3 regions of the Streptomyces sp. NPDC051286 genome follow, and region 2 is predicted to be linked to each of the others. Evidence: riboswitches for the same ligand, from Rfam matches in the RefSeq annotation. Region 2 holds a riboswitch; each other region holds the start of a gene.
What was found. A riboswitch is a leader RNA that binds a small molecule or an ion and turns the genes downstream of it on or off. The one in region 2 is predicted to bind thiamine pyrophosphate.
Positions count from the first base shown of each region.

Region 1: linked by a shared signal. The riboswitch ahead of thiC (phosphomethylpyrimidine synthase ThiC) and the one ahead of ACIBB8_RS04445 (thiamine ABC transporter substrate binding subunit) in region 2 are both predicted to bind thiamine pyrophosphate.
Region 3: linked by a shared signal. The riboswitch ahead of thiO (glycine oxidase ThiO) and the one ahead of ACIBB8_RS04445 (thiamine ABC transporter substrate binding subunit) in region 2 are both predicted to bind thiamine pyrophosphate.

Region 1 is NZ_JBITER010000012.1:130,820-141,143, reverse strand. Features, by position in the region: gene ACIBB8_RS15290 (IclR family transcriptional regulator) at 1-329, shown strand, start outside; gene ACIBB8_RS15285 (SsgA family sporulation/cell division regulator) at 431-868, shown strand; gene ACIBB8_RS15280 (YibE/F family protein) at 950-2,287, opposite strand; TPP riboswitch at 2,358-2,491, shown strand; gene thiC (phosphomethylpyrimidine synthase ThiC) at 2,484-4,274, shown strand; gene ACIBB8_RS15270 (hypothetical protein) at 4,494-5,318, opposite strand; gene ACIBB8_RS15265 (metallophosphoesterase) at 5,501-6,568, opposite strand; gene ACIBB8_RS15260 (LacI family DNA-binding transcriptional regulator) at 6,726-7,838, opposite strand; gene hisC (histidinol-phosphate transaminase) at 8,208-9,287, shown strand; gene ACIBB8_RS15250 (cytochrome ubiquinol oxidase subunit I) at 9,525-10,324, shown strand, end outside.
Region 2 is NZ_JBITER010000002.1:270,168-280,491, reverse strand. Features, by position in the region: partial or broken gene ACIBB8_RS04460 (ArsR/SmtB family transcription factor) at 1-74, opposite strand, end outside; gene ACIBB8_RS04455 (ABC transporter ATP-binding protein) at 106-1,131, opposite strand; gene ACIBB8_RS04450 (ABC transporter permease) at 1,154-2,803, opposite strand; gene ACIBB8_RS04445 (thiamine ABC transporter substrate binding subunit) at 2,920-4,041, opposite strand; TPP riboswitch at 4,115-4,231, opposite strand; gene rlmN (23S rRNA (adenine(2503)-C(2))-methyltransferase RlmN) at 4,273-5,379, opposite strand; gene ACIBB8_RS04435 (phosphatidate cytidylyltransferase) at 5,969-7,054, opposite strand; gene frr (ribosome recycling factor) at 7,054-7,611, opposite strand; gene pyrH (UMP kinase) at 7,796-8,572, opposite strand; gene tsf (translation elongation factor Ts) at 8,732-9,568, opposite strand; gene rpsB (30S ribosomal protein S2) at 9,670-10,324, opposite strand, start outside.
Region 3 is NZ_JBITER010000001.1:446,805-457,128, forward strand. Features, by position in the region: gene ACIBB8_RS02040 (deoxyribonuclease IV) at 1-803, opposite strand, end outside; gene pknB (Stk1 family PASTA domain-containing Ser/Thr kinase) at 810-2,720, opposite strand; gene ACIBB8_RS02050 (thiazole synthase) at 2,845-3,639, opposite strand; gene thiS (sulfur carrier protein ThiS) at 3,642-3,860, opposite strand; gene thiO (glycine oxidase ThiO) at 3,857-5,065, opposite strand; TPP riboswitch at 5,063-5,175, opposite strand; gene ACIBB8_RS02065 (hypothetical protein) at 5,288-5,629, shown strand; gene ACIBB8_RS02070 (NAD(P)/FAD-dependent oxidoreductase) at 5,658-6,911, shown strand; gene ACIBB8_RS02075 (peptide-N4-asparagine amidase) at 7,230-8,978, shown strand; gene ACIBB8_RS02080 (Rv2175c family DNA-binding protein) at 9,021-9,386, shown strand; gene thiE (thiamine phosphate synthase) at 9,514-10,167, shown strand.

The DNA.
Region 1 (10,324 bases), on a different contig from region 2:
GTCTGCTCAGCCAGCTCGACGAGAAGGCCCGTGAGGACCATCTGGACCGTCACCCCGTGCGGCCTCTCACCCGCTATTCGGTGCGGGACCGACCGGCGCTTCTTGAGCGTTTGAGGTCGTTGGAGCGGATGGAACCTGTCGTCGAACGACAGGAGTACGCCCTGGGGACGGTCTGCGCGGCCATCCCGATCACGGCCGGATTCACTGCAGCCGCCATGGCGATTTCCATGCCTCTCGAGCAGGAAGATCGATTGCTCCCCGCAGTCGAACGACTACGCGGCGAAGTGGCAAGCCTCTTGCGTTCGTTCGTGTTCTCTATCAGTATCTGAAAAATCACTCCTTGTGATCTGCTATCGCGTGCACCACGATGGCGTCAATAGGGCCATGGGGGATCATTCCTGGCCAGATTCAACTACTGCGGGGTTGGACGATGCGCGAGTCGGTTCAAGCTGAGGTCATGATGAGCTTTCTCGTTTCCGAGGAGCTCTCATTCCGTATCCCGGTGGAACTCCGGTACGAGGTGTGCGATCCGTATGCGATTCGGATGACCTTCCACCTGCCCGGCGACGCCCCCGTCACCTGGGCTTTCGGCCGTGAGTTGCTGCTGGACGGCCTCAACAGCCCCAGCGGCGACGGCGATGTGCACATCAGTCCCACGGAGCCCGAGGGACTCTCCGACGTACACATCCGGCTGCAGGTCGGGACGGATCGCGCCCTGTTCAGGGCCGGTACAGCGCCACTCGTCGCGTTTCTCGACCGTACGGACAAGCTCGTGCCCCTCGGGCAGGAGTGCACGTTGAGTGACTTCGAGGGCAGCCTGGAAGAGGCGCTGGGCCGGATCCTGGCCAAGGAACAGAACGCCGGCTGAGGAAGAACTGCGCGGACGGCCTACTGGCCGATCGAACGCCGTATCTGCCGAACGGGTGATTTGTGCTTCGCGTCGAGGTGCTCAATGCCTCGCCCTGCGACGCCGGCCCCTCCCGCCCCGTACGGGTGCCGAAGCTCCTGCTTCCGCGCCGAGCCCTGTACGGTCCGCGGAGACGACCAGTGCCGCGAGCACCGTCGTCACCGGTACCGAGGCGACCAGTCCGATCGAGCCGACCAGCGTCCGGACGATCTCCTCCGCCACGAGCTCGCTGTTGGCCACCGTCCCCACGCTGCTCTGCGCGATCGAGAACAACAGCAGCAGGGGAAGCGCGGCGCCTGCGTAGGCGAGCACCAGCGTATTGACCACCGAGGCGATATGGTCGCGACCGATCCTGATCCCTGCCCGGTACAGCTTTCGCGCACCCATGGTCGGGTCCGCCTGGTGCAGCTCCCAGACCGCCGACGTCTGGGTGACCGTCACGTCGTCGAGCACACCGAGCGAACCGATGATGACACCGGCCAGCAGCAGGCCGCTCATGTCGATGTGGGGGTAGAGGCCGTGGATCAGGCCGGTGTTGTCGTCGGTGTTCCCCGTCAGGCTCGCCCAGCCGATGAAGAGTGAACCGAGCAGGCCGATCAGCAGCAGTGAGATCAGAGTGCCGATGACCGCGACCGAGGTACGTGCGGTCAGGCCATGGCACATGTAGAGCGCGATGAGCATGATCGCGCTGGCCCCGACGACCGCGACGAGCAGCGGATTCGACCCCTGAAGGATCGCGGGGAGGATGAACAGGGTCAGTACGGCGAACGACACCGCGAGCGCGACCAGCGCCATCAACCCACGCATTCTGCCGACGACGACCACTGCGAGAGCGAAGATCCCGGCCAGCAGCGCCATCGGGAACTTCCGGTTCACATCCGTCACGGAGTACTGCAGGTCATGGGGCGCGTCAGGGGCGTACGCCACGACCACGCCCTGATCCTTGCGCAACTGCCGAGGGGCGTCGGGCTGAACGATCTCGACGAATGTGCGCCCCTTGTCGTGCCCGGTCGTCACCTCGACCGTGACCCTTTCGCACAGTCCCGGTTCCTGACCGGCGCCCCCGTCCCCCAATGGCGTCGTGGCGCCGCCCGTGACCGGCGTCTGCGAGGCATTCACGTCCTTGCAGTCGACCTTGTCGACACTCACCACCTTGCCCTGCTGGGTCTGCCGGTCGAAACCGACACCGGTGCGCTCGTGCGCGGGCGCACCGCCCGGCCAGAGAGCCACCAGGCCGACAACGACCGCGGTGGCGAACGGGATCAGCACGGCCGCGATGACCTTGCGCAGATGTGCGGAGACCGGCGCAGCAGGGCCGTGGCTGTGCGAATGCCCGTGCTGATGGTCCTGCGATCCGGGGGCGCTCTGTAGGGACGTCACCAGGCGATCATCGCAACAAGGAACAGGCCCTCTGTCCAGCACGCCGGAACAGGCGCTAGCGTGGTGGCACCTTTGCACACGCGGGAGCTCGGAGCACCGGGCTGAGAGGGCGCTGATATCCGTACATCCGTACGGGACAGGCTGCGCCGACCGCCGAACCTGTTACCGGGTAATGCCGGCGTAGGGAGTAGGTCTCATGACCACATCGGACGCACGCACGCCTGCCTCGAACCAGAGCGACGAGGCCGGCACGTCCATCGGCTGGCACAAGGGATACGTCCAGGGCTCGCGCCCGGACCTCCAGGTGCCGGTCCGAAAGGTGCACCTCACCAACGGCAAGGACGTGACGCTGTACGACACGTCGGGGCCGTACACCGATCCCGCCACCGAAACCGACGTACGGCGCGGTCTCGCACCTCTGCGGGAGAACTGGATCACCGCCCGCGGCGACACCGAGGAGTACGTCGGCCGCCCCGTCCGCCCCGAGGACGACGGGCTGGGGCACACCTCGCCGCGCGGCGGACTGCGTAACCTCGACGCCGTTTTCCCTGGCCGTCCGCGCCGTCCGCGCCGCAGCCGCGACGGGCAGCCCGTCACCCAGCTCACGTACGCCCGCCGCGGCGAGATCACCCCGGAGATGGAGTACGTGGCGATCCGGGAGGACGTCGAACCCGAGGTCGTACGCGAGGAGATCGCGGCCGGCCGGGCGGTCCTGCCGGCCAACGTCAACCACCCGGAGACCGAGCCGATGATCATCGGCAAGCGGTTCCTGGTGAAGGTCAACGCCAACATCGGCAACTCCGCGGTCACTTCCTCCATCGAGGAGGAGGTCGAGAAGATGACCTGGGCGACGCGCTGGGGCGCCGACACGGTCATGGATCTCTCCACCGGCCGCAACATTCACACCACCCGCGAGTGGGTACTACGCAACTCCCCTGTGCCGATCGGCACCGTGCCCCTCTACCAGGCCCTCGAAAAGGTCGACGGCAGGGCGGAGGAGCTGACCTGGGAGATCTACAAGGACACTGTGATCGAGCAGGCCGAGCAGGGCGTCGACTACATGACGGTCCACGCCGGCGTGCGGCTGCCGTATGTCCCGCTCACCGCCCGGCGCAAGACCGGGATCGTCTCCCGCGGCGGGTCGATCATGGCCGCGTGGTGCCTGGCGCACCACAAGGAATCGTTCCTGTACGAGAACTTCGAGGAGCTCTGCGAGATCCTCGCGACGTACGACGTGACGTACTCGCTGGGCGACGGACTGCGCCCCGGCTCGATCGCCGACGCCAACGACGAGGCGCAGTTCGCCGAACTGCGCACGCTGGGCGAGCTCAACTCGGTCGCCAAGCGGTTCGGCGTCCAGACCATGATCGAGGGCCCGGGCCATGTCCCCATGCACAAGATCAAGGAGAACATCGACCTCCAGCAGGAGATCTGCGAGGAGGCGCCGTTCTACACGCTCGGCCCGCTGACCACCGATATCGCCCCGGCCTACGACCACATCACCTCGGGCATCGGCGCGGCGATGATCGCCTGGTGGGGGACGGCGATGCTTTGTTACGTCACGCCCAAGGAGCACCTGGGCCTGCCCAACCGGGACGACGTGAAGACGGGCGTCATCACCTACAAGATCGCGGCCCACGCTGCGGACCTCGCCAAGGGGCACCCAGGGGCGCAAGACTGGGACGACGCACTGTCGGACGCGCGGTTCGAATTCCGCTGGGAGGACCAGTTCAACCTGGCACTCGACCCGGACACGGCACGGGAGTTCCATGACGAGACGCTGCCGGCCGAGCCGGCGAAGACGGCCCACTTCTGCTCGATGTGCGGCCCGAAGTTCTGCTCGATGAAGATCAGCCGAAGCATCTCGGAGCAGTTCGGCGGCGACGAGCCCTCGGCGACCGAGGCCGAGATCGCCGAGGGCATGATGAAGAAGTCCGCGGAGTTCGCGGCTGCGGGCAACCGGGTGTACCTCCCGCTCACCGACTGAGTACGCCGTACTGGAACGGCCCGCGCCCCCGGAAACCGCCGGGGGAGCCGCGGGCCGCTCCACCGGCCACCGCCGGGTGTCGGCCTGCGCTGTCCGGCGGGCACGGACATGCGGCAGGCCACAACTCCTGGTGAGCCGAGGGGGCTGATCCCACGGCCCATGGCGCCGCGGCTGGTGATTCCCCACCACTCACGAGGCATGCCGGGCCGCGGCGGCCGGTCAGTCCGGTTCGTGTTCCGGGCCGCCGAAGTCCGGGCTGGTGAAGTCCGGGCTCGTGAAAGACGGGCGGGGTCCCGCCGCCGGACCCTCGTCCGGCCCCGTGAAGTCCGGTCGGCTGTAGCCGATTTTTGGGATGCGGTGGGCCGATGGGTGCGGTGTACGCGGCGCGGCGCCTGCGGTGGGATCGGCGAGTGCATCGCGCAGGAACGGCAGGATGCCGCGCTCCAGCAGCGCATGGCGCCAGGCCTCCCGTGCGCGCGCAACCTCCTCCGGCAGCTCGTCCTCGGCGTCCTCGGCGGGCAGCGCGGTCGATCCGTTGCGCAGGGCCGTGATGAGCAGCCCGACGGCGGCGGCCAGTATCGCGGCCGCCGTCGCCGCCGCGAAGAACCACCCGGCGGTGACCATGGTGTCGGCGAACGAAGGGGGCCGGCTGAGCATCTTCAGTAGATAGCCGACCAGCAGGAAGATCAGTGCGGCGGTGCCCGCGAGCATCGGCGCCAGGACCGTGACGACCGCCCCTATCCCGGCGCCCGGCCGGTCCGGATCGTCCGCGTCGGAGCCGAGGCCCGAGCCCTGGGCGGAGTCGGCAGCCGGTCCGCGCAGCTCTTCGCGGGCCTTCACATAGTGGTCGTACTCGGTGGCCGCCGCCGTGGTGATCAATGCCGTGGCGTTCAGTGCCATGGTGCGCAGCTGTTCCGCGTTGAGCCGTTCGCCGACTCCGGCGAGATCCGGTCGTTCGTGAGCGTGACGCAGCGCGTCGCCGAGGATCCGCTCGTACTCGGGTCGGTCCTCGGCCAGCAGGTGCGGAGCGCTGTTCATGTGCATCCCCCGATGCTCCGTTGGGCCTGACTACCCGCACTGGCCGGGCAGTTGGGCGGAAACGGAGGAGATCCTGCTACTGATACGCCGATGGTAGAGCGCCCACGGCACGGGGTGACAGGGGGTTTCCGTAAATAGGCCCAGCGGTCGGCGTGGTCAGGTCGTTGATGCGTCTTCCCCGAAGACCGTCAGTCATGCAACGGCAGCTGGACGACCAGTAGCTTTCCGGCCATGGTCACGCCGCCGTCCATGGCGATAGCGAGCCCGTCCGCGTATACGTGCGGGCCCTCCACCACGGGGCCGGCGCTGTCCTCGCCGTCCTCCGAGCCGACCTCGCCGAGGAGATACGGAATCGGGCTGTGACCATGGACGATGCGCTGTCCGCCGTAGGCCGCCATCAGTTCCTGGACCGCTTGCGGACCCGCCTCGTCGCGGAAGGCGAACCGCTTGGTGAGCTTACGGAAGAGGTCCCAGCACTCGTCGGCGTCGTTACGCGTGAGAATGGCGTGCACAGTGTCATTGACGTCCTCGATGGTGGAGCCGTAATCGAGGTACGCCGTCGTGTCGGAGTGCAACAGCAGATGCCCGTCCTCCTCGACGACCGCGTCGAGCCGGGACATCCACTGGAGGTGGTGGTCCTGGAGCCGCTCCATGTCGTTCTTCTGGCCGCCGTTGAGCAGCCAGGCAGCCTGGAACGTGGCGGTGCCGGCCCCGGAGTTCACCGGTGTGTCGCCGAACCGCTTGGCGCCGATGAGCAGCAGTTCATGGTTGCCCATCAGGGCCTTGCAGTAGCCGCCTGCGGCCGCGGCCTCGGCGGACAGGCGCATGACGAGTTCGATGACGCCGACGCCGTCCGGACCGCGGTCGGTGAAGTCGCCGAGGAACCAGAGCCGGGTGTTGCCCGCGGCCCACTGCCCCTCCGCGTCGATGAGCCCCTGTTCGGCCAGGGCGGCGTGGAGTTCGTCCAGATAGCCGTGTACGTCGCCGACGACGTACAGCGGTCCGAGCCCCGGGTCCTGGGCGGGCCGAGGGTCGGGGCCGGTCTGCACCTGGACGGTGTCACGGTTGATCACGGGAAGATCGCGCGCGGTGGGCGTGTAGCCTTCCGGCTCGTCCGCCGGAACGGCACTGTCCGGATGCGGCGCCGTGGGCGGCACCGGAGTCTGCGCATAGGGCGGCACGCGGAAGTCACGCAACGTCGCCGTCCGCACCACGGGTTCCTGACCGGCCCCCTGTGTCATCGACCCCTCCACCACCGTCGCGCCGCCGTACACCTGACGGGCCCTGCTGGTGGGGTGGTCCGCGGTGTCGTGCGCCCATCATAGGAATGCGCATCGTGTTGTGTGACGCACCAGGGGTGGTGAATCCGGGCGCACGCGGGGTTCACCGGTTGATTTGTCTTAATTGCGCTGATCAGTCCCCTGACGGGGACCGCGGGGCGCTGACCGTGGTGCGGGGCGGACGGCGTTGCGAGGACGTCCGCACGATGAGTTCTGTCGGTATGACCTGTTCCACCGGGCCGTCCTGGTCGACGCCTTCGATGGCGTCGATGAGGAGCTGGACGACCGCCGTACCGATCCGGCGCGGTTTGAGCGAGAGCGTGGTGATGGGCGGTTCGGTCGTCGCGTACACGGTGGACTCGCTGCAGCAGACGAGCAGGAGGTCCTCGGGGACGCGCAGACCGTACCGGCGGGCGGCCGCCAGCAGATCGGTGCCATTGGGATCGAAGAGCCCGTAGACGGCGTCGGGCCGGTCCGGGCGGGCGAGCAGACGGTCGGCGGCGACCGCCCCCGCGCACGGGTCGTGGGCGGGATAGGACTCGTAGACCGGGTCCTGGCCCACGCGCTCGCACCAGTGGAGGTATGCGGTGGTGGAGAGGCGGGTGTACGTGTCGGTGGTGGTGCCGGTGAGCAGGCCGATGCGGCGGGCCCCGGCGGCGGCGAGATGGTCGAGGAGGTCGAGCACGGCGGCTCGGTGGTCGTTGTCGACCCAGGCGGTGACCGGGAGGGTCCCGGCTGGGCGGCCGTCCGAGACGACGGGCAGCCCCTGCCGGACGAGTTCGGTGACGACCGGGTCCTGGTCGGAGGGGTCGATGACGATAGTGCCGTCGAGAGCGACGTTCGACCAGACGTCATGGCGTGAGGTGGCGGGGAGGATGACGAGGGCGTACCCGCGGGCGAGCGCGGCGGAGGTGGCCGCCCTGGCCATCTCCGCGAAGTAGGCGAATTCGGTGAAGGTGAAAGGTTCATCCCCGTACGTCGTCACGGTCAGGCCGATGAGGCCGGACTTGCCGGTACGGAGGGTTCGGGCCGCGGCGGACGGGCGGTAGCCCAGGCGCTCGGCGACCTCGCGGACATGGCGGCGGGTGGCGTCCGGGAGCCTGCCCTTGCCGTTGAGCGCGTCGGAGACGGTCGTGATGGAGACCCCCGCGGCGGCGGCCACATCCCGGATTCCCGCTCGTCCCTGCCGGCCGCCGCGCCGGGGGGTCTCCGTCCGGCTCACCTGGTGCTTCCCTGCTGCTGTCATGGCGAGCCGATAGTAGGGCTCGCGCGGACGGTTGGTCCGGTCGCATATTCACACCTCCACAGGCACGTTTCTGCATGGTCACGTGGCCGTAAATGCCTTGCAAAACAAGGGTGTTGGCGGTGTGGGCCGTAGCGTGTCATGCACTGAGGAGGATGGGCCTACTCAACGGTCGATGTTTCGAAGACGTCTCAACTCACCTCTTCGAGGGATGCGCGCCACGGAGTGAGCCACCGGCGCGCGCCGGTACGAGGAACGCTCCCCCCATTCCTGAGCCCACCGGACGATTCCTCCGCTCAGCCATTCGCAGCAGCGCGCAATCCTCATAAGGTGAGCAGTATTGATGTGTGCGACGGTCGAGGAGGACCTGCGGTGAGCGAGACGAGCCCCAAGCTGCGCGCCGAGCTGGACGGCGTCCCTGCCTATGTGCCGGGCAGGCCGGCGGCGGCCGGCGGACCGGTCGCGTTCAAGCTGTCCTCCAACGAGAACCCGTATCCGCCGCTGCCCGGGGTGATGGACTCCGCGCTGGCCGCGGCCGCGAACTTCAACCGCTACCCGGACATGGCGTGCACCGGTCTGATGAACGAGCTGGCCGACCGGTTCGGTGTGCCCGTCTCGCATCTCGCCACCGGCACCGGTTCCGTCGGGGTGGCGCAGCAGCTACTCCAGGCCACCTCGGGCCCGGGCGACGAGGTCATCTACGCCTGGCGCTCCTTCGAGGCGTACCCGATCATCACCCAGGTCAGCGGAGCTACCTCGGTGAAGGTTCCACTCACCGACGGCGAGGTGCATGACCTCGACGCGATGGCGGACGCGATCACGGACCGCACGCGGATGATCTTCGTCTGCAACCCGAACAACCCGACCGGGACCGTGGTGCGCAGGGCCGAGCTGGAGCGGTTCCTGGACCGGGTACCGGGCGATGTGCTTGTAGTGCTGGACGAGGCATACAAGGAGTTCATCCGCGACGTCGACGTGCCGGACGGCATCGAGATCTACCGGGACCGGCCCAATGTGGCGGTGTTGCGGACGTTCTCCAAGGCCTACGGTCTGGCCGGTCTGCGGGTCGGGTTCGCGGTGGCCCACGAGCCGGTGGCGGCGGCGCTGCGCAAGACGGCGGTGCCGTTCGGGGTCAGCCAGCTGGCGCAGGACGCGGCGGTCGCCTCGCTGCGCGCCGAGGACGAACTCCTCGGCCGGGTCGGCTCGCTGGTCTGCGAGCGCGTCCGGGTGCACAAGGCTCTCGTGGACCAGGGCTGGACCGTTCCGGAGTCCCAGGCCAATTTCGTCTGGCTGCGGCTGGGTGACCGTGCGGTCGACTTCGCCGGGTTCTGCGAGCGGGCCGGCGTGGTGGTCAGGCCGTTCGCGGGCGAGGGCGTGCGGGTCTCGATCGGTGAGGACGAGGCGAACGACGTGTTCCTGAGGGTGGCGGAGGCGTACCGCAAGGAGTTGTAGCGCGGCGCATCCGGCCCGGGTGTATCCGGAAGGCCCCGTACCTCTCGTTTCTCGGAGGTGCGGGGCCTTCGCGTGGAGCGTCCCGATAGGGGACCCCCCTCGAACATCCCGAAAGCCTGTGCGTCATAATGCTTGTGAATGTGAACGCGTTCACAAGCGTGTCCTGTTCCTCCAGTCATCAGTCGGATTAACAGGGCAAACTGCCGCTGCGGTTACGGCGATGTAAGGAGAGACGACGTGGAGCTGGCTCTGGCGCCCGAGACCCTCGCGCGATGGCAATTCGGTATCACCACCGTCTACCACTTCCTTTTCGTTCCTCTGACGATCTCGCTCGCCGCGCTCACCGCCGGCCTGCAGACCGCCTGGGTGCGGACTGACAAGGAGAAGTACCTCAAGGCCACCAAGTTCTGGGGCAAGCTCTTCCTGATCAACATCGCCATGGGCGTCGTCACCGGCATCGTCCAGGAGTTCCAGTTCGGCATGAACTGGTCCGACTACTCACGGTTCGTCGGCGACATCTTCGGCGCTCCGCTCGCCTTCGAGGCGCTGATCGCCTTCTTCTTCGAATCCACCTTCATCGGACTGTGGATCTTCGGCTGGGACAAGCTGCCGAAGAAGATCCACCTCGCCTGCATCTGGATGGTCTCGATCGGAACCATCCTCTCCGCGTACTTCATCCTTGCGGCCAACTCCTGGATGCAGCACCCGGTCGGCTACCGGATCAACAAGGAACGCGGCCGGGCCGAGCTCACCGACTTCTGGCATGTGCTCACCCAGAACACCGCTCTCGCCCAGTTCTTCCACACCATCACGGCGGCCTTCCTGGTCGGCGGCGCGTTCATGGTCGGCATCGCCGCCTTCCACCTGGCGCGCAAGAAGCACATCCCGGTGATGCGCACCTCGCTCCGGCTCGGACTGGTCACCGTCGTGATCGCCGGTCTGCTCACCGCTGTCAGCGGTGACCTCCTCGGCAAGGTCATGTTCAAGCAGCAGCCGATGAAGATGGCCGCGGCCGAGGCGCTGTGGGAGGGGCAGCA
Region 2 (10,324 bases):
CGCGCGAGGATCGCGCGGCGCGTCGGGTCGGCCAGAGCTGCCGAGACGGCGCCGAGCCGGTCCGCTTCAGCCATGCCGGGGCGCGCTGTGCCCGCGGGACAGCCCTCAGAACGCCGCGGGCAGTACCACTGTCTCCGACGCGTCGAAGGTCACGCCCACCGACGCGCCCTCCTGAGGGGTGTCCCGCAGCGGGCACTCCGCCTCCAGGAGCGGTCCGCTCTCGGGATGAAGGGTCACGGCGACATGGTTGCCCCGGAAGGTGCGCGCGCCGACCGTGCAGCGCAGCCCCGACTCCGGGGATCCGAGCCGTACGCCCGCCGGGCGCACCAGCAGAGCGCACGGGCCCTGCGGCGAGCCGTCCGGCACCGGCACCTTCCCCCACGCCGTACCGGCCGCGGCGCCGGTCACCGTCGCGTCCACCACGTTGTCGAAGCCGAGGAACCGGGCGACGAACGCGGAGGCGGGGCGCTGCCAGACCTCCAACGGGGTGCCCGCCTGGGCGATCCGCCCGTCGCGCATCACGATGACCCGGTCGGCGAGGGCGAAGGCTTCGCCCTGGTCGTGGGTGACGGCGAGCACCGTCGTCCCCAACCGGGCGAAGAGGGTGCGTAGTTCGACGACGAGGCGTTCGCGCAGACTGCGGTCCAGCTGGCCGAGCGGCTCGTCCAGCATCAGCAGCTTCGGCCGCGGGGCGAGCGCCCGCGCGAGGGCGACGCGCTGCTGTTCTCCGCCGGACAGTGCGGCAACGGCCCGCCGTTCGGCGCCGGGCAGGCCCACCAGTTCGAGAAGTTCGGCGACCCTGCGGTCCTGGTCGCCGCGTGTGACGCCGTGCATGCGCAGCCCGAAGGCGACGTTGGCACCGACGTCCCGGTGCGGAAAGAGCTGATGATCCTGGAACATCAGGCCGAGACCGCGCCGGTGGACCGGCACGCCGACCTGGTCGACGCCGTCGAGGAGCACCCGGCCGCCGTCCGGCGGGTGCAGTCCGGCAACCACGCGCAGCAGGGTCGACTTGCCACTGCCGCTGGGCCCCAGGACGCAGACGATCTCGTGATCCCCGACCTTCAGATCCACCGCGTCGAGCGCCGCCCGCTTCCCGAAGAGGACTGTGGCGGATTCCAGTGTCAGCACGTCCAGAACACCCCGAGCATCGTCAGAACTCCCCGGACCGGTCCGGGCGGATACGTTCGAGCAGCAGCAGCGACACCGCGCACACCAGCATCAGAATCGTGCTGAGCGCCATCGCCTGCCCGTAGTTGAGCTCCCCGGAGCGTCCCAGCAGCCGCGCCACGGCCACCGGCAGGGTCGGGTTGTCGGGCCGCGCGATGAACACTGTCGCCCCGAACTCGCCGAGCGACACGGCGAACGCGAAGCCCGCCGCGACCAGCACCGCTCTTCGCACCAGCGGCAGATCGACCTCGCGCCAGGCCCGCAGCGGCGACGCCCCGAGCACCGCCGCCGCCTCCCGGAGTCGGACGTCCACCGCCCGCAGGACCGGCAGCATCGTCCGTACCACAAAGGGAACGCCGACCAGCGCCTGGGCGAGCGGCACCAGGATCCACGATGTCCGCAGGTCCAGCGGAGGCCTGTCCAGCGTGATCAGAAAACCGAAGCCGACGGTGACCGCGGACACCCCGAGAGGCAGCATCAGCAGCGCGTCGAAACCCCGGACCAGCCGCCCGGCCAGGGGGGTCCCCCCGGCCGAGTCTGTTCGAGGTTGGGGGAGCGTCAGCGCGGCTGCCGCGAGCCCGCCGACGATCAGCGCGATCACAGTCGCGACCAGCGCGTACCGCATTGAGTTCCCGATCGCTTCGAGAGGTGCGACCAGGAACGTGCTGCCGCTCGCCTCCGCGGACTGCAGGGCGCGGTAGTAGCCGAAGCCGTAGCCGCCGGGGGTGTCCAGCGAACGTTCCACGAGCACTCCGAGCGGCAGCAGGATCAGCACCAGGACCGTCACCAGGACCCCGCCGAGCAGCGCCCACTGCCCGGTGCCGCGCGGCCTGCGGGAGGTGTGCGCCGGATCGACCAGCTTCAGCGCCGTTTCCCCGCGTCGCACGGTCCACGCGTGCACGGCCAGGATCGCGCCGACCGCGGCGAACTGAACCAGCGTCAGCACGGCGGCCGTCGGAAGGTCGAGGAGTTGGGCGGTCTGCCGGTAGATCTCGACCTCCAGCGTGGAGTAGCCCGGACCGCCGAGGATCTGCACGACCCCGAAGGAGGTGAACGTGAAGAGGAAGACCATCAGCCCGGCGGCGGCCACCGCGGGCGCGAGAGCCGGCAGAGTGACCCGCCGCCACGCCGCAAACCGCCCGGCGCCCAGCACCCGGGCGGCCTCCTCCTGCCGCGGGTCGAGCTGCGACCACAGTCCTCCGACGGTCCGCACGACGACCGCGTAGTTGAAGAAGACATGGGCGAGCAGGATCGCCCACACCGTGGTGTCGAGACGCACGCCCGCCAGTTCGTCGAGGAAACCGCCGCGCCCCAGCAGCGCCAGGAAGGCCGTCCCCACGACGACGGTCGGCAGGACGAACGGCACGGTGACGACCGCCCGCAGCACCTGCTTGCCGGGGAAGTCGAAGCGGGCGAAGACATACGCGCCGGGCAGCGCGATCAACAGGGTCAGCGCGGTCGACGCGAGGGCCTGCCAGGTGGTGAACCAGAGGACGTCGAGAATGTCCGGCCGGGACAGCACCTCGCCGATCCGGCCGAACTGCCAGGCGCCGTCGGCCTTCAGCCCGCGGCCGACGATCGCGACGACGGGATAGGCGAAGAACAGCGCGAAGAACGCGACGGGCACGGCCATCAGACCGAGCCGCACCGCGCTCCCCCGCCACGCCCCCGCGCTCCGGGGATCCGCGAGCCCGGTCCGGGCGCGCGAACCCTTCCCGCCCGCGCCCGGACCGCGTACGGGACTCTTCGCTACTTCACTACGAGCGAGGACCACGACTGGACCCACTGCTCACGGTTCTTGGCGATGACGGCCGGGGCCACGGTGGTGGGCCTGTCGACCGTGGCGCCGAACTCCGTGAAGAGTTCCGGCAGCTTCGCGTCCTTGGTGACGGGGCTCACGAACATGTTGAGCGGCATGTCCTCCTGGAACTTCTTGCTGATCAGGAAGTCCAGCAGCGCCTTGCCGCCCGCCTCGTTCTTCGCGCCGTTCAGCAGACCGGCGAACTCGATCTGACGGAAGCACGTCCCGGTCGCGACGCCGGTCGGAGCCTCGCTCGGCTGCGGCTTCGCGTAGAGCACCTCGACCGGCGGGCTGGAGGCGTACGAGACGACGAGCGGCCGGTCCGCCTTGGCCTTCTTGCCGCCCGCGGACCCGGAGAACTCCTCGTTGTACGCCTGCTCCCAACCGTCGACCACCTTCACGCCGTTGCTCTTCAGCTTCTTCCAGTAGTCCTGGTATCCGCTCTCGCCGTAGGTGGCGACGGTGCCGAGGAGGAAGCCGAGACCGGGCGACGAGGTCGCGGCGTTCTCGGTGACGAGAAGGTTCTTGTACGCGGGCTTCGCCAGGTCGTCGAAGGTCTTCGGCGGCGCGAGCTTCTTGTCGGCGAAGTACTTCTTGTCGTAGTTGATGCAGATGTCGCCGGTGTCGATCGGAGTGACCCGGTGCTTGGCCGCGTCCAGTTGGGCATCGGCCGCGACCCGGTCGATGCCCTTCGCCTCGTACGGGGTGAACAGTCCGTTGTCGAGGGCGCGGGAGAGCAGCGTGTTGTCGACGCCGAAGAACACATCCCCGCGCGGGGAACCCTTGGTCAGGATCTCCTGGTTGAGGGCAGCGCCTGCGTCACCGCTCTTCAGCACCTTGACCGTGTAGCCGGTCTCCTTCGTGAACGCCTTCAGCACGTCCTTGGAGGCGTTGAACGAGTCGTGACTGACAAGCGTCACGATCTTGGAGCCGGAATCCTTCGTGTCACCGGCCCCTGACGCCGAGTCGTCGGAACTGCCGCAGCCGGCGAGTGCCGTGACGCCGAGCGCGGCGGCGAGGGCCGTCGCCGCGAGCTGCTTGGTCCCACGAGTGGTGCGGGTGGTGCTCATTATGAATTCCTCCTGGGTTTGACCAGGAAGAGACGCGGCCCTGCCCTTGGAGAAGCGGGCAGGGCGCAACAGCATGAGTTGATGACCGAACTTCCTACCCGGAATGACCCGGGCGAGGTTCAGAGGGTCTGCGGCCAACCTGTCCTCGGTGCCGCACTCTCAGCGCTGTGGCGCTCCCCTGTCGGAATATGAAGTTGATTTCGGGCCCAGGTTACACGGGCCCTTTCGGCCTCAGCGCTCGGATGCCGCCAGCTGCCCGCAGGCCCCGTCGATCTCCTGGCCGCGGGTGTCCCGCACGGTCACGGGCACTCCGTGGGAGGCGATCGCGTCGACGAACGCCTTCTCGTCCTCGGGCCGGGAAGCGGTCCACTTCGAGCCGGGCGTCGGGTTGAGCGGGATCAGGTTGACATGGACGCGCTTGCCCTTGAGGAGCCGGCCGAGCAGGTCACCGCGCCAGGCCTGGTCGTTGATGTCGCGGATCAGCGCGTACTCGATGGAAATCCGGCGGCCGGACTTCTCTGCGTACTCCCACGCCGCGTCCAGCACCTCGCGTACCTTCCAGCGCGTGTTCACCGGCACGAGCGTGTCCCGCAACTCGTCGTCCGGCGCGTGCAGCGAGACGGCGAGACGGCACTTGAAGCCCTCGTCGGCAAAGCGCAGCATGGCCGGCACCAGGCCCACGGTGGAGACGGTGATGCCGCGCTGCGAAAGACCGAGACCGTCCGGCTCCGGGTCGGTCAGCCGGCGAATCGCGCCGACCACCCTCTTGTAGTTGGCGAGCGGCTCACCCATGCCCATGAAGACGATGTTGGAGAGCCGCGCAGGCCCGCCCGGAACCTCTCCGTCGCGCAGCGCACGCATGCCGTCCACGATTTGGTGGACGATCTCGGCGGTCGACAGATTGCGGTCCAGACCGGCCTGCCCCGTCGCGCAGAACGGGCAGTTCATCCCGCATCCGGCCTGCGACGAGATGCACATCGTCACCCGCTCCGGGTAGCGCATCAGGACGGACTCGACCAGCGTTCCGTCGTGCAGCTTCCACAGCGTCTTACGGGTGGTGTCGTCGTCGCAGCTGATGTGCCGGACCACGGACATGAGGTCGGGGAACATCGCCTCGGCGAGCTTGTCCCGTGAACCGGCCGGGATGTTGGTCCACTCGGCCGGGTTGTGCGTGTACCGCGCGAAGTAGTGCTGCGACAGCTGCTGCGCGCGGAACGGCTTCTCGCCGACCGCGGCGACGGCTTCCTTGCGCTCGGCGGGCGTGAGGTCGGCGAGGTGCCGCGGTGGCTTCTTGGCTCCGCGGGGCGCGACGAAAGTGAGTTCTCCGGGCTTAGGCATGGTTCCTCCAGTGTCGCAGACACGCCGTGGTGCCAGCCGTCGTCGCCGGCTCAGAGCCTGTCGGGTGACCTTCGACCGGAGAGCGGACGCGGCGTGGTGCGTGCGATTCCAAGGCGCCGGGAGGGCCTCGGATGGAGTCTCCCCTGCTCGAACGAAGCTGAGAGCTCGGGGAAGGAGCTACCAGGGCGTGTTTCGAAAAGAGCGCCGTCCGCCGCCAGGCAGGCGGGACTTTCGAAACACGCCCTGGGGCTTCTCGGCAACGCCGGAAGCGTGCGTGCCACGCCATGGCCGCCCGATCAGAGGTCGCCCGACAGGCTCTCAGGCGGGACAGGGCGGGACCGCGCCCCGGCGACGGCGCCCCTTGCCGGTCGCCATGCCGACGGCTCACACACGGCCCGGTCGCGCCCGCGGACCGTGACCGATCGCACGACGCTCACGTGGTGCGCACAACAGCCCACTGCCCCCGTGGAGGCCGGCGCCTGCCGAGGGCAGGATCGTCGCGCAGGCAGACGAGTGAGGGCCCGCCGTTCTGTGGACAACGGACCCTCACTCATAAAAACGCAAGTCAGGCCGGGATGGACCCGGCTTCTCAGCCGGAGCCGACGAAGAGCACCAGCAGCAGCCAGACCACCGGAGCGGTCGGCAGCAGCGAGTCCAGTCGGTCCATGATCCCGCCGTGACCGGGGAGCAGCGTGCCCATGTCCTTGATCCCGAGATCCCGCTTGATCATGGACTCGCCCAGGTCACCCAGGGTGGCGCTGGCAGCGACGGCCAGGCCGAGCAGCAGCCCCTGCCACCAGGTGCCGTCGTCGATCAGGAACTGCATGCACAGCGCACCGGCGACCATCGCGAAGGCGACGGCTCCGAACAGTCCCTCCCGGGTCTTCCCGGGGCTGATCCGCGGCGCGAGCTTGTGCTTACCGAAGCGCCAGCCGACGGCGTACGCGCCCGTGTCGCTGACCACGGTCAGCAGGAGGAAGGTGAGGACCCGCTGCGCCCCGTCGTCGGCGCTCAGCAGCATCGCGACGAAGGTGGCCAGGAAGGGTACGTAGAACGCGGCGAAAACACCGGCCGTGACGTCCTTGAGATACCCCTCGGGCGGCTCGGTCATCCGCCAGACGAGCACCGCCAGAGCGGTCAGGGCCGTGGCGACCCAGGCGCCCTCGGCTCCGCGCACATAGCCGGCCACGACCATCGCCGCGCCGCCGATCGCGAGCGGTACGAGCGGCGCCTTGATGCCCTTGCGCTCCTGCAGCCGGGAGGTGAGCTCCCAGAGGCCGACGACGACGGCGATGGCTATCACGCCGACGAAGACGGCCTTCACGATGAACAGCGAGGCGACGATGACGGCCCCGAGCCCCACACCGACCCCTATGGCGGCTCGCAGGTCACGACCCGCACGTTTCTTCTGCGGGGGCGGCGGCGCGGTGGACATGGGCTCCTGCTGCTTCTCGTCACGGTACGGAGGACCGCCGCGCCGGCCGGCGGCTCCCCCGTACCGGTCGTCACGGCCGTCAGCGTCTCTACCTGCATCGGGAACGTCCGGCACGATGGGCATGGGCCGTGTCTGCTGGGCGTCATGCACATCGTATGCAGGACCTGCCGGGGCCGCCCTCATCTCGGGCGCACCCCCGTAGCCGGCTCCCTGCGGGGCGCCCCAGGAAGAGTCGTTCATCAGACTTCGAGCAGCTCGGCTTCCTTGTGCTTGAGCAACTCGTCGACCTGCGCGACGTACTTCGCAGTGGTGTCGTCGAGCTCCTTCTCGGCGCGGCGCACCTCGTCCTCGCCGGACTCCTTGTCCTTGACCAGCTTGTCCAGGGTCTCCTTCGCCTTGCGGCGGACGGCCCGGATCGAGATCTTGGAGTCCTCGGCCTTCGTCTTCGCGACCTTGATGTAGTCGCGACGACGCTCCTCCGTGAGGTCGGGGAAGGTCACTCGGATGATGTTGCCGTCGTTGCTCGGGTTGACGCCGAGGTCGGAGTCGCGGATGGCCTGCTCGATGTTACGCAGCGCGCTCTTGTCGAACGGCGTCACGACGGCCATACGCGGCTCGGGAACCGAGAAAGAGGCCAGCTGGTTGATCGGGGTCAGCGCGCCGTAGTAGTCGGCGACGATCTTGTTGAACATCGCCGGGTGCGCACGGCCGGTGCGGATCGCGGCGAAGTCCTCCTTCGCGACCACGACGGCCTTCTCCATCTTCTCCTCGGCCTCGAGGAGGGTTTCTTCGATCACCACGTGCTCCTGCGTGTCTTGAGTGGGCCCGGCGTGCTCGGGCCCGGCGGGTCCTGCGTCGCGTCCTCACCTGCACGGTGTCCGACCGGCAGGCCGTTGTCCATCCTTCGGAACCGTCCCCCGGGGGAATCCCCGGCCGGCCCCCGGGCCGTCGGGGGATTCCCCCCGGGCGGCCCCCCGGTTGTCAGGCCCGGGTGCCCTGGTCACTCACGAGCGTGCCGATCTTCTCACCCTTGACGGCGCGGGCGATATTTCCGGCCGCGGTCAGCTCGAAGACCAGGATCGGCAGCTGGTTGTCACGGCAGAGCGTGATGGCGGTGGCGTCGGCAATCTTGAGATCGCGGGCGAGCACCTCGCTGTATTCCAGCGCGTCGAACTTCACCGCGTCGGGGTTGGTCTTCGGGTCGGAGTCGTAGACCCCGTCCACCCCGTTCTTGCCCATGAGCAGGCCCTCGGCGTCGATCTCCAGGGCGCGCTGGGCGGCGGTGGTGTCGGTGGAGAAATACGGCATGCCCATACCGGCGCCGAAGATGACGACGCGTCCCTTCTCCAGGTGACGCACGGCGCGCAGCGGGATGTACGGCTCCGCGACCTGCCCCATGGTGATGGCGGTCTGGACGCGGGAGTCGATGCCTTCCTTCTCCAGGAAGTCCTGGAGTGCCAGGCAGTTCATGACGGTGCCGAGCATGCCCATGTAGTCGGACCGGGCCCGGTCCATGCCGCGCTGCTGGAGCTCGGCGCCGCGGAAGAAGTTGCCGCCGCCGATGACAACCGCGATTTCCGCGCCGCCCCGGACGACAGCTGCGATTTCCCGGGCAATGGCGTGTACGACATCGGGGTCAACGCCGAGACCCCCGCCGCCAGCGAATGCCTCCCCGGACAGCTTCAGCATGAAGCGTCCGGCCACCTTGCCGTCCTCGCGCTTGTGGTCACCTTTGGCGGCGTCCGCGCCCTTGTTCATGGAGATTCTCCTCGTGCACATACGAAGAAGGCCATTGCCGGTGGGTCTGGTGTCCCTCAGCGGCAATGGCCTCCTCGTCAGATCTGCGGTCGTACGGCGGGTGTGCGGCCGACGACTGCACTGGACCCTATGGGGGTCCACCGTTTTTCGCGGACGGACTCAGATGCCGACCTTGATGCGCGAGAAGCGCTTCAGGGTGACACCGGCCTCGTCCAGGACCTTCTGGACGGACTTCTTGTTGTCCTTGGCGAACGCCTGCTCCAGGACGACGACGTCCTTGAAGAAGCCGTTGACGCGACCCTCGACGATCTTCGGAAGGGCGGCCTCGGGCTTGCCCTCCTCGCGAGAGGTGGCCTCGGCGACACGACGCTCGTTCTCGACCGTCTCGGCCGGGACCTCGTCGCGGTTGAGGTACTTCGGGGCGAAGGCGGCGATGTGCTGCGCGACGTCCTTGGCGACCTCGGCGTTCTCCTTGTCCAGCTCGACCAGGACGCCGACCTGCGGCGGGAGGTCGGGCATGGTGCGGTGCATGTACGCAGCCACGTAACCGCCGGTGAACTGCGCGAAGCGGTCCAGGACGATCTTCTCGCCGAGGTTGGCGTTGGCCTCGTCGACGAAGGCCTGAACAGTCTTGCCGGCCTCGATCTCGGAGGCGAGCAGCGTGGCCAGGTCGGCCGGCGAGGTCGCGGCGACGTGGGCGGCGAGTGCGTCGGCGACGGCCAGGAACTTCTCGCCTTTGGCGACGAAGTCCGTCTCGCACTTCAGCTCGAGCAGGACGCCGGAGGTCTTGTCCTCGGAGATGAGGGAGACGACGGCACCGTTCTCGGCAGAACGGCCCTCGCGCTTGGCGACGCCCTTCTGACCCTTGATACGGAGCTCCTCGACGGCCTTGTCGACGTTGCCGTCGGCCTCGTCGAGCGCCTTCTTGCAGTCCATCATGCCGGCGCCGGTGAGCTCGCGGAGCTTCTTGACGTCAGCGGCGGTGTAGTTCGCCATGAGTCTGTGTTCTCTCTCGAAGTCTGAAAGATCTACGGGTGAACGGCGGGAGCGGTGCCTGTGGCACCGGCCCCCGCCGTCATTCAGCCGTGACGGAGTTGTCAGGCCTGCTCGGCGTCCGCGGCCGGAGCCTCGGCCGGAGCCTCGGCCTTCTCGGTCTCGGCGGACGCCTGCACCTCGGCGTCTGCCTTCTTGTCGCCCTCGAGCAGGTTGCGCTCCCACTCGGCGAGCGGCTCACCGGCAGCCTTGTCGCCCGGCTTCGAGTCGCCGGTCGCGGCGCCGGAACGGGCGATGAGGCCCTCGGCGACGGCGTCGGCGATCACGCGGGTGAGCAGGGTGACGGAGCGGATCGCGTCGTCGTTGCCCGGGATCTTGTAGTCGACCTCGTCGGGGTCGCAGTTGGTGTCGAGGATCGCGACGACCGGGATGTGGAGCTTGCGCGCCTCACCGACGGCGATGTGCTCCTTCTTGGTGTCGACGATCCAGACGGCGCTGGGCACCTTCTGCATCTCGCGGATACCACCGAGGGTCTTCTCCAGCTTGGCCTTCTCGCGGGAGAGGACCAGAAGCTCCTTCTTGGTGAGGCCGGAGGCGGCCACGTCCTCGAAGTCGATCTGCTCAAGCTCCTTCAGACGCTGAAGGCGCTTGTAGACGGTGGAGAAGTTGGTGAGCATGCCACCGAGCCAACGCTGGTTGACGTACGGCATGCCGACGCGCGTCGCCTGCTCGGCGATGGCCTCCTGGGCCTGCTTCTTC
Region 3 (10,324 bases), on a different contig from region 2:
TTGCCGCCCGGCGTCTCGATGATCAGTGGTACTCCAGCCGTCGCCGGATGGGCGAACAGCTCCCGGAACGGCTCCTCGCCGATGTGTCCGGCGCCGATGTTCTCGTGCCGGTCCTTGTTGGCTCCCACCACGTCCTTGGAGTCATTGGCGTGTATCAGCTTCAGCCGCCCCTCGCCGACCGTGTCCACCAGCAGGTCCAGGGTCTGCTTCATGCCCGCGGGGCCCGCCAGATCGTGCCCCGCCGCGTAGATGTGGCAGGTGTCGAGACAGATACCGAGCTTGGGGTGGGCGTCGAGAGCGTCGAAATACGGGCCGAAGTCCCAGGCCCGCGAGCAGAGCGAGAATCCCTGTCCGGCGGTCGACTCCAGCAGCAGATACGGGTCGTCGTCATGGGTCAGTTCGTCGAGGAGCGGCCTCATGTGCGTCCGTACCTGCGCCAGAGCCTCCGCGCGCGGCCGGCCGCCGGTCGCCGAGCCGGTGTGCACCACGACGCCCAGGGCGCCGATCTCACGGGCCCGGCGCAGGGAGTGGCGCAGCGAGTCCACGGACTTCTCCACGGTGGCCTCGGTGTGCGAGCCGAAATTGATCAGGTACGGGGCGTGGACATAGACCGGTATCGACTCGGCGGCACACTCGGCGCGGAACTGTTCGTCCTGTGCCGGGTTCCCAGCGGGCGTGGCCCAGCCGCGCGGATTGGCGACGAAGACCTGGACGGTCTCCGCCCCCATCTCGCGGGCGTAGGGCAGGCCGACCTTCGCGAGGCCGCCGGCCACGGGGACATGGCCGCCGACGGGGTTGCGCATATGGATCTAAAGCCCCTTGGTCTTGATGGTGATGGTGCTGCCCTCGGGGGCCTGCTTGCCGCCGTCCACGGACTGACTGGCGATCTTGTCGCTGAAGGAGAGGAACGGGCGGTCGACCTTGACCTCGAAGCCCGCCTGCTTCAGCAGCCTCGTCGCCTCGTCGACGTCCTTGCCGGTGACGTCCGGCACGTCGATCATCCGCGGGCCCTTGGAGACCGTGAGCGTGATGGTGTCGCCCTCGGCGACCTGGGCACCCTGGCCCGGGGACTGGTGCGCGATGTCGCCCTCGGCCTCGGGAGAGTTGACGCGGCCGGGCAGCACCTTGGCCTTCAGCCCTTCCTCGTCCAGTGCGGCGGTGGCGTCCTGGACCGACAGCCCGGTGACATCGGGGACATCGACCGGGCTGCCCTTGCTGACGACCAGGGCGACCGCGGAGTCGGGGTGGCGCTCGGCGCCCGCCCCGGGATCCGTACGGATCACGTCGCCCCGGCCGAACTCCGTGCTGAACTCCCTGGTGACCATGCCGGGCACCAGCCCGTTCTTCTTCAGTGCCTGCCTGGCCTCGGCCAGCGCGAGGCCCTCGACGGCGGGCACCTTCACGATCTCCGGGCCGCGCGACACGGTGATCGTCACCGAGCCGTTGCCCCGGATCCGGGCGCCGGACTTCGGATCGCTGTCGATGACCCTGCCGCGCTCGACGCTGTCGCTGTAGGCACGCTTGACGCTTTTCAGCTCCAGCCCGGAGTCGGAGAGCCGCTGCCCGGCCTCCTTCTCGGTCTGGCCGAGCAGGGAGGGCACCCGGGTGAACTGTCCCGAGTTGATGTACCAGACACCGGCACCGGCCCCGAGTACCAGCAGCACGGCGACGATCGCGGCAAGCATTCCGCGCCGCGGCCCGCGTCGGGCCTGCCGGTCCTGCTCGGGCGGCAGCGGCGGGGGCATCTCGAGCCGGCTGGTGTGGTGGGCCGTGCCCTGACCGTCCGGGAGTACCCGGGGGATCACACTCGTGCGGTCCTCGGCGACATCGTGCACCTCGGCGAGGGACTGCGGCGGTACAGCGTCCAGTTGTTCATCGGTGAGCGCGGCGCGCGCGGTGCGGGCCTCGGCCAACAGGGCCACCGCGTCGAACGGGCGGACCTCGGGGTCACGGGCGGTGGCGCTCGCGACCAGGCGGTCCAGCTCGGCCGCGAGCCCGGGGACGACGGCCGACGGGGCCGGGACGTCCTCATTGAGGTGCTGGTAGATGACCTGAGCGGGGGAGTCGCCGGTGTGCGGCTTGGCGCCCGTCAGCATCTCGTACAGCACGACACCGCAGGCGTACACATCGGCGCGGGTGTCCGCCGTGCCGTGCTCGATCTGCTCGGGGGCGAGGTAGGAGACGGTGCCCAGGACGGATCCGGTGGTGTTCGTGACGGCGCCCACAGCCCGCACGAGACCGAAATCCGCGACCTTCACCCGGCCGTCGTCCCCTATCAGGACGTTCTCCGGCTTCATGTCGCGGTGCACGAACCCCGCCCGGTGTGCGGCACCGAGTGCGGCGAGTACCGGCTCCAGGATGTCCAGGGCGGCCCGCGGCTGCAGGGCGCCGCGCTCGCGCAGGATGTCGCGCAGCGTGCAGCCCGCGACATACTCCATCGCCAGGTAGACGTACGCCCCCTGGGCGCCCTGGTCGAAGACCGCGACCACATTGGGGTGGGCGAGCCTGGCCACCGACTTGGCCTCGCGGATGAAGCGCTCGACGAACGAGGCGTCGGTCGCGAGCGCCGGGTGCATCACCTTGAGGGCGAGCACCCGGTCGAGCCGGGTGTCCATGGCCCGGTAGACCGTGGCCATCCCGCCCACGGCGATGCGGGCATCGACGCGGTAACGGCCGTCGAGCAGCTGCCCGACAAGGGGGTCCTGGAGGGTCTTATCCACGCAGCCGAGTCTACGAGTCACCGTGGACACGACCGACGGGCCGGGGCGATCCCGGGTCCGTACTGCAGCCGAGCCGTGACAGGGACATGCGCATCAGCGGCGTACGGACCCGGCGGACGCGCGCTCAGAACGCCGGCCGCTCCGGGTCCAGCACCGCCCGCCCCTCCACCGGTGAGGAGGCCTCGGCGAAGTGGCGCCGCGGGATCCGGCCCGCGCGGTACGCCAGCCGTCCCCCGTCCACCGCGTGCCGCATCGCCGCCGCCATCAGCCCGGGCTCCTGCGCCCGGGTCACCGCCGACGCCAGCATCACCGCCGCGCAGCCCAGCTCCATCGCGAGGGCCGCGTCCGAGGCGGTCCCGGCGCCCGCGTCGAGAATGACCGGCACCCGGGCCTGCTCGACGATCAGCTGGAAGTTGTGCGGATTACGGATGCCGAGCCCGGAGCCGATGGGGGAGCCGAGCGGCATGATCGCCGCGCATCCCACGTCCTCCAGTTTCCGGGCGAGCACCGGGTCGTCGCTGGTGTACGGCAGGACGGTGAACCCGTCGTCCACCAGGGTCTCCGCGGCGTCCAGCAGCTCGATCGGGTCGGGCAGCAGAGTCCGCTCGTCGGCCACGACCTCCAGCTTGATCCAGTCGGTGCCCAGCGCCTCGCGGGCCAGCCGGGCGGTCAGCACGGCCTCGCCCGCGGTGAAGCAGCCCGCCGTGTTCGGCAGGACGCGGATCGAGAGGCGTTCGAGAACGGAGAGGACCGAGCCCTGCACGGTCGGGTCGAGGCGGCGCATCGCGACGGTGGTCAGCTCGGTGCCGGACGCTGTCAGGGAGCGTTCGAGCACGTCGAGACTGGGCGCCCCGCCCGTTCCCATGATCAGCCGGGAGCCGAACGTGGTGCCGCCGAGGGTGAAGAGATCGTCGGACATGGTCAGCCTCCCTGGACCGCGGTGAGGACCTCGATCCGGTCGCCGTCGGCGAGGGCGGCGGCCGACCAGCGGCTGCGCGGGACGACGGTCTCGTTGAGGGCCGCGGCGACCCCGGAGGGCGCCGCCGTGAGAGTCGCCACAAGGGTCTCCAGGGTGGTGCCCGCGGCGATCGAACGGGGATCGCCGTTCACGGAGACGGTGAGCGGGAGGGAGTCGGTCATGCGGGCTGCTCCTGACGTACGGAGGCGGAGGGCGGTACGGCGGCGGGTGCGAATCGTCCGGGGGCGAAGGGGCGGGCCACGGCGGGCAGCTCGCCGGTGGTCAGCAACTCGGCCATGGCGTCACCCGTGACGGGGGTGAGCAGTACGCCGTTGCGGTGATGGCCGGTGGCGAGGTGGAGGCCGGGCAGGGCGGTGCGGCCGAGCAGCGGGGCGTTGTCGGGGGAGGCGGGGCGAAGGCCGGCCCGGGTCTCGGTGAGCGGCAGTTCGGTGATGCCGGGCACCAGCTCGTGGGCGTCGCGCAGCAACTCGTACACCCCGCCCGCCGTGACGGTGGTGTCCCAGCCCATTTCCTCGCTGGTCGCGCCGACGACGAGCTCGCCGTTCTCGCGCGGGACGAGATAGACATGGCTGCCCCGGACCACGGCCCGCACGGTGCGGGTGAGGAACGGCGCGTAAGCGGCGGGCACGGTCAGCCGGAGCACCTGTCCCTTCACGGGCCGCACCGGGGGGACGACCTCGTCCGGCAGCCCGGCGAGCCGCCCGCTGAGGCTGCCCGAGGCGAGTACGACCTGGTCGGCGGCCAGCTCCGTACCGGCCGTGAGTACGGCTCCGGTGGCCCGGTCCCGTGCCACCCCGAGGCGTTCCGCCCAGTCGCGGTGGAAGACCACCCCGGCCCGTTCGCAGGCCGTCAACAGAGCGGCGGCCAGTCGACGGGGGTCGACCTGGTGGTCGCCGTCGACCCGTAGACCGCCGCGCACGCCCGGCGCCAGCATGGGCTCCAGCCGGCGGCACTCACGGCCGGTGAGCCACTCCGACTCGAGCCCCGAACGCTGCTGCAGCGCGTGCAGCTCCCGCAGATGGGCGCGGTCGTCGGAGTCCAGGGCGACCGCCAGGGTGCCGCAGGCGCGGAAGCCGATGTCCTGGCCGCTCGCCGCCTCCAGTTCGGCCGCGAAGGCCGGGTAGCGCGCGGCGGACGCGGCATTGAGTTCGAGCAGCATCTGCTCGCCGTAGTGGAGTTCGGTGACGGCGGCGAGCATCCCGGCCGCGACCTGGGCGGCCCCGCCGCCCGGTTCGGGGTCGACGACCGCGGTGCGCAGACCGCGCTGTGCAGCCCGCCAGGCGGTCACCAGACCGATGATCCCGCCCCCGATGACGAGGACGTCGGATCCTTGTGCGGATACGGATGTGTTCCCGGAAGAACGCATGGGCGTCCAGCCCCTCCCTTCGCCGGCATGACCCGGATCAGGTGCGTACGGTCGGAGGCCGCCCAGCCTCCCTCTCAGCCCGGTGCGTCCGGGCTCCCGCGAGTGTCTTACGGTGGCCACCCTAGTGCCCCTCCCGGCAGGTTTTGCCCCGTCGCGTCGGGCGAACATGGCCGGTCACGGCACTGGACCCCGTCCCCCGGACCCGATAAAGGAGCAGCAGCCATGGCCCGTTCGCTCGATGGACTCGTCCTCTCGCCGGTCGCCGACCAGGCGCCGGGCCAGGTCGGCACCCGTACCCGCTTCACGTACCACGAGGAGGACGGCCGGATCTGGGCCGAGTACGCGGGCGGCGACGTGGTCCGGGGCCATCTCGTCGGCACCAGGACCGCCGATCGACTCGACTTCCGGTACGTCCAGTTGAAGCAGGACGGAACGACGTCCTCCGGACACTGCCTCTCCACCGTCGTCGACCTCGCCGACGGCCGGGTGCGGCTGGACGAGCGGTGGGAGTGGGAGTCGCAGGAGGGCAGCGGGACGAGCGTGGTCGAGGAAGTGCCTAGCTGACTGACCGTCAGGTGTTTAAGGTGGACGGGTGAGCGAGCAGCAGACTGAGCAGCTGGACCGGCGGACCGAGCGCCGCATCGTCATCGTCGGTGCGGGCATGGCCGGTGTGCAGACCGCGGTGGCCCTGCGGGAACAGGGCTTCACCGGCCCGGTCACCCTGATCGGTGCCGAACCCCACCAGCCCTACGACCGGCCGCCACTGTCCAAGGCGGTACTGCTCGGCGAGGCCGAGGACTCCGCCTTCGACATCGACTTCGAGGCGCTCGACATCGAGCTGCAACTGGGCCGCGACGTGACCGGCCTCCGGTCCGAGGCGCATGAACTGGACACCCCGACGGGTTCCGTCCCGTACGACGTCCTGGTCATCGCCACCGGCGCCGAACCGGTCGAGCTGCCGGGCTCCGAGGGTGTGCGCGGCGTCCATCTGCTGCGCACCCTCGACGACGCCGCACGGCTGCGGCCGGTCCTCGGCGAGCAGCACACCGTCGTGGTCGTCGGCGCCGGATGGATCGGCGCGGAGTTCGCCACCGCGGCCCGCGCCGCGGGCTGCGAGGTCACCGTCGTCGAGGCCGCCGACCGGCCGCTCGCGGGCGTCCTGCCCGCCGAGGTCGCCGCTCCGATGGCCCGCTGGTACGGGGAGAGCGGCGCGGAACTCCTCACCGGCGCCCCGGTGGCCCGCATCGAGCCCGGCCGGGTGGTCCTCGCCGACGGCCGCGCACTCGCGGCAGGAGCGGTGGTCGTCGGGATCGGTGCCCGGCCCGCCACCGCCTGGCTGGCCGGCTCCGGCATCGCGCTCGGACCGGACGGATCGGTGACCGCCGACGAAGCGCTGCGGACCTCGCTGCCCGATGTGTACGCCGTCGGGGACTGTGCCTCCTTCCCCTCCGCGCGATACGGCACGCGCCTCCTCGTCCACCACTGGGACAACGCCGTCCAGGGGCCGCGGACCGCCGCCGCCAACATCATCGGCGCCGGCTCCCGCGGGGCGCCGCAGCCGCTTACGTACGACCCCGTGCCGTACTTCTGGTCCGAGCAGTTCGACCGGTTCGTGCAGTACGCGGGCCATCACGGGGGCGCCGACACCCTGCTGTGGCGCGGCGACCCGGACGGTCCCGCCTGGTCGGTGCTCTGGCTGCGGGACGGCGTGCTGGTCGCCGTCCTCGCCGTCGGCCGGCCGCGCGACCTGGCCCAGGGGCGCAAGCTCATCGAGGCGGGGGCGCGGCTCGATGAGGCGCTGGCGGCCGATCCCTCCGTGCCGCTGAAATCGACGGTACGTCAGTAACGGCCTGGTGCACGATAGAGAGTGGATCAGCGAGCGGCGTCATGCGGCTTCGAATCCAAGGCGGAGGAGGGCGGAGACGCGAAGGGGGTCCCCCCCCCCATGCCTTAGGGCTCTGGGGGAGTCGTCGACTGACGATAACGCCGGAGGCGGAGTCGCATGACGCCGGGAGCCCGCTCGCTATCGTGCGCCAGGCCGTAACGGCCGCCCCTGTGAAGGGGCCGGTGTGCAATATCCGTCATGCGGACGCCTCTTGGTCGTGGGTCAAAATTGGTGCAGTGTGCAGCTTTTGGATTACCGACCCTCTTCCAAAGGATGTGCATGTCCCCCTACCGATGGGTCCGCGCCCTGCGCGGAATATCCGTGGCGGCGGCCTCGATCGCCCTCATCGGCGGTGCAGTTGCCGCCCCGGCGTACGCGGGTACCGCCCCTGCCCCCGGCTCCAACCCGGCCGTCGACTACCAGGACCCGGTCGACGCGCTGCCACCGGTCTCCCGCCCGGACACCGAGCACTGCGCGGTGACGGCCGTCGAGCACGACTTCGGTTACACGCTCGGCGGGCCGCCGTACACCACCACGCTCACCCCGCCCGCCCGGTGCAAGGGCCCCTGGAACAAGGTCGTCCTCGACTGGTCGGGCAGCGTGAAGGGGCGTCAGTACGACCGTCTCGCCGCAGTGTTCGTCGGCGGCGCGGAGGTGTTCCGCACCAGCACGGCCGAGCCCGACGACGACGGCATCAGCTGGCACGTCGCCAAGGACATCACCGAGTTCGCGCCCCTCCTCAAGGACCCGCAGAAGCTTCAGCTGGAGCTCGGAAACGTTGTCAACGACACGTACACCGGCGTGTACCACGTGAAGCTGACGATCACGTACTACCGGGCCGACCGGCGCCACCCGGCCGCCACCACGGCCGACCGGATCGTCCCCCTGGGCAACACCGCCTCCACCGCCGCCCCTTGGCTGAGCGTCGGCAAGGGCGGCTCCACCAGCACCGACGTCACCTTCCCGCGCAATCTGACCGGCGCGCGCCTGCAGGTCTACGCACGCGGCGGCGGCTGCGACGAGCAGTGGTTCGACGCGGTCCCCAGCGACCTCGCGGCCACCGCCCCCGACTACCTCTGCGGCGGCGGCCCCTACCGCGAGGTGCAGGTCACGGTGGACGGGCGCCCCGCGGGCCTCGCCCAGCCGTATCCGGTCGTCTACTCCGGCGGCATCGTGCCGACCCTGTGGCGGCCGGTGCCGGCCATCGACCAGTTCCGGACCGAGGCGTACGACATCGACCTCACCCCCTTCGCGGGCGAACTGGCCGACGGCCGGCCGCACGCCATCGGGATCACTCCGTACGGCGCTGCCGACACCTGGATCGTCGACGGTTCGCTCTTCCTCGACACGGACGCGCACGCGTCACGTACGAGCGGCCAGGTGACCGTCAACACGCTCACCGGCACTCCCGCCGTGAAGACCGTTCAGACCCCGCGTGAGGACGGCTCCACCCACGTCTCCGTGTCGACCGGCCGCTCCTGGAAGATCTCGGGCTACGTCCGGACCTCGAAGGGCCGGGTCACCACCACTGTCGAGCAGGAATTCGCGTACACCAACACGGACACGGTCTCCAGGACCGGGCAGCAGCAGACGATGCACCAGCGCGACCACGGCGCCACCACGGTGACGACCAGGACGGGCGGGCGTACCAGCGCACAGCGGCACGCCTGGTCCTACCCCATCGACGTCGACATGGACATCCCGGTCTACGGCGACTACAACAACTACGACCTGAGGGCCGCCGTCACCCAGCGCCGTGTGCTGATCGACACCTCCCGGACGGGCTCCGCGCGCGTGTGGCGCACGGACGCCGTCACGGACGACACCGTGGACTCGACCGGCAACCTCGCCCGCACGGACGGCGTGGTCACCGCCGCGGACGGAGCCTCGGTCGAGAAGTACCGGGGCACCACCGACACCGGGGCCTGCTACTCGCGTGTCCTGGAGTCCGCCCACGGCTGGATCACCAGCGACCAGGAGTCCCGTTGCCGCGTCGCGGACGTGGTTCGCGAGGCCCTGAAGGGATGAGTCCGGGTATCGGCTGTCAGTGCGGGATGGCAGGCTTGTCCTGTGACCGAGATTGACGCAAAGATCGATGCTCTCGTCCCTGCCTGGCTCCACCTTCCCGATATCGCAGAAATGTTCGATATCGAGGTGACGCGCGTGCGGCAGCTGGTCAAGGAAGGCCAGCTCATCGCCGTACGACGTGGTGAGAACCGGGCGCTCCAGGTGCCTGCTGCCTTCATCGACGGCAACAAGGTGGTCAAGGGCCTCTCCGGCACCCTGACGCTCCTGAGGGACGACGGCTTCTCCGACGAAGAGATGCTGGAATGGCTCTTCACCCCTGACCCGACCCTGCCGGGTACCCCCGCACAGGCGCTGAGCGAGAATCGCGGCACGGAGGTGAAGCGTCGCGCCCAGGCGCTCGCCGTCTGACCGGGACGACCGTACGCGCGGTACGGGCCGTGCACCCCTGCGCGGCCCGTACCGCCGCATCGAGCCGCCCCGCCGTACCGCTCCGTCCCATCAGCAGTACCGCTCCGTCCCAAGGGGGAACCGCACCATGCCCACGCCTCGTGCGCTGCTGTCCGACGCCCGGCTCTATCTGTGCACGGACGCCCGCAGACGCGAGGGTGACCTCCCCGAGTTCCTCGACGCCGTGCTCTCCTCCGGCGTCGACATCGTCCAGCTGCGCGACAAGGGCATGGAAGCGGCCGAGGAGCTCGAACACCTCGCTGTCTTCGCCGATGCCTGCCGGCGCCACGGCACGCTCCTCGCGGTGAACGACCGGGCCGATGTCGCCCATGCCGTCGGCTCGGATGTGCTCCACCTCGGCCAGGGGGACCTGCCCGTGCCCGCCGCCCGGGCCATCATCGGAGCGGATGTGGTGATCGGCCGCTCCACACACGCCGAGTCCGAGGTCGACGCGGCCGTCGCCGAGCCCGGCGTGGACTACTTCTGCACCGGCCCCTGCTGGCCCACCCCGACCAAGCCCGGCCGGCACGCCCCGGGCCTCGACCTCGTGCGGTACGCCGCCTCGCTGGGCCGGACGCGCCCGTGGTTCGCCATCGGCGGAATCGACGCGGACAACCTCGACGAGGTGCTGGACGCGGGGGCGCGCAGGGTCGTGGTCGTACGGGCCATCACCGAGGCCGACGACCCGGCCGCGGCCGCCGCCGGGCTCGCGAAGCGGATCAGGGCGCGCGCCGACGTCTGACAAGCACGTCAGGAACGCCGCGAATGCCGCAGGGCATCCAGAACGACCGGGTCCGCCCGGAGACTGCGCGAAGGGTGTCCGAGGGCTGGACAAACCACCAGTCAATTCGGGCAATTGCCGCCGGTCTGGTCGGTGCACCCCCGAGCCCTGGTTAACC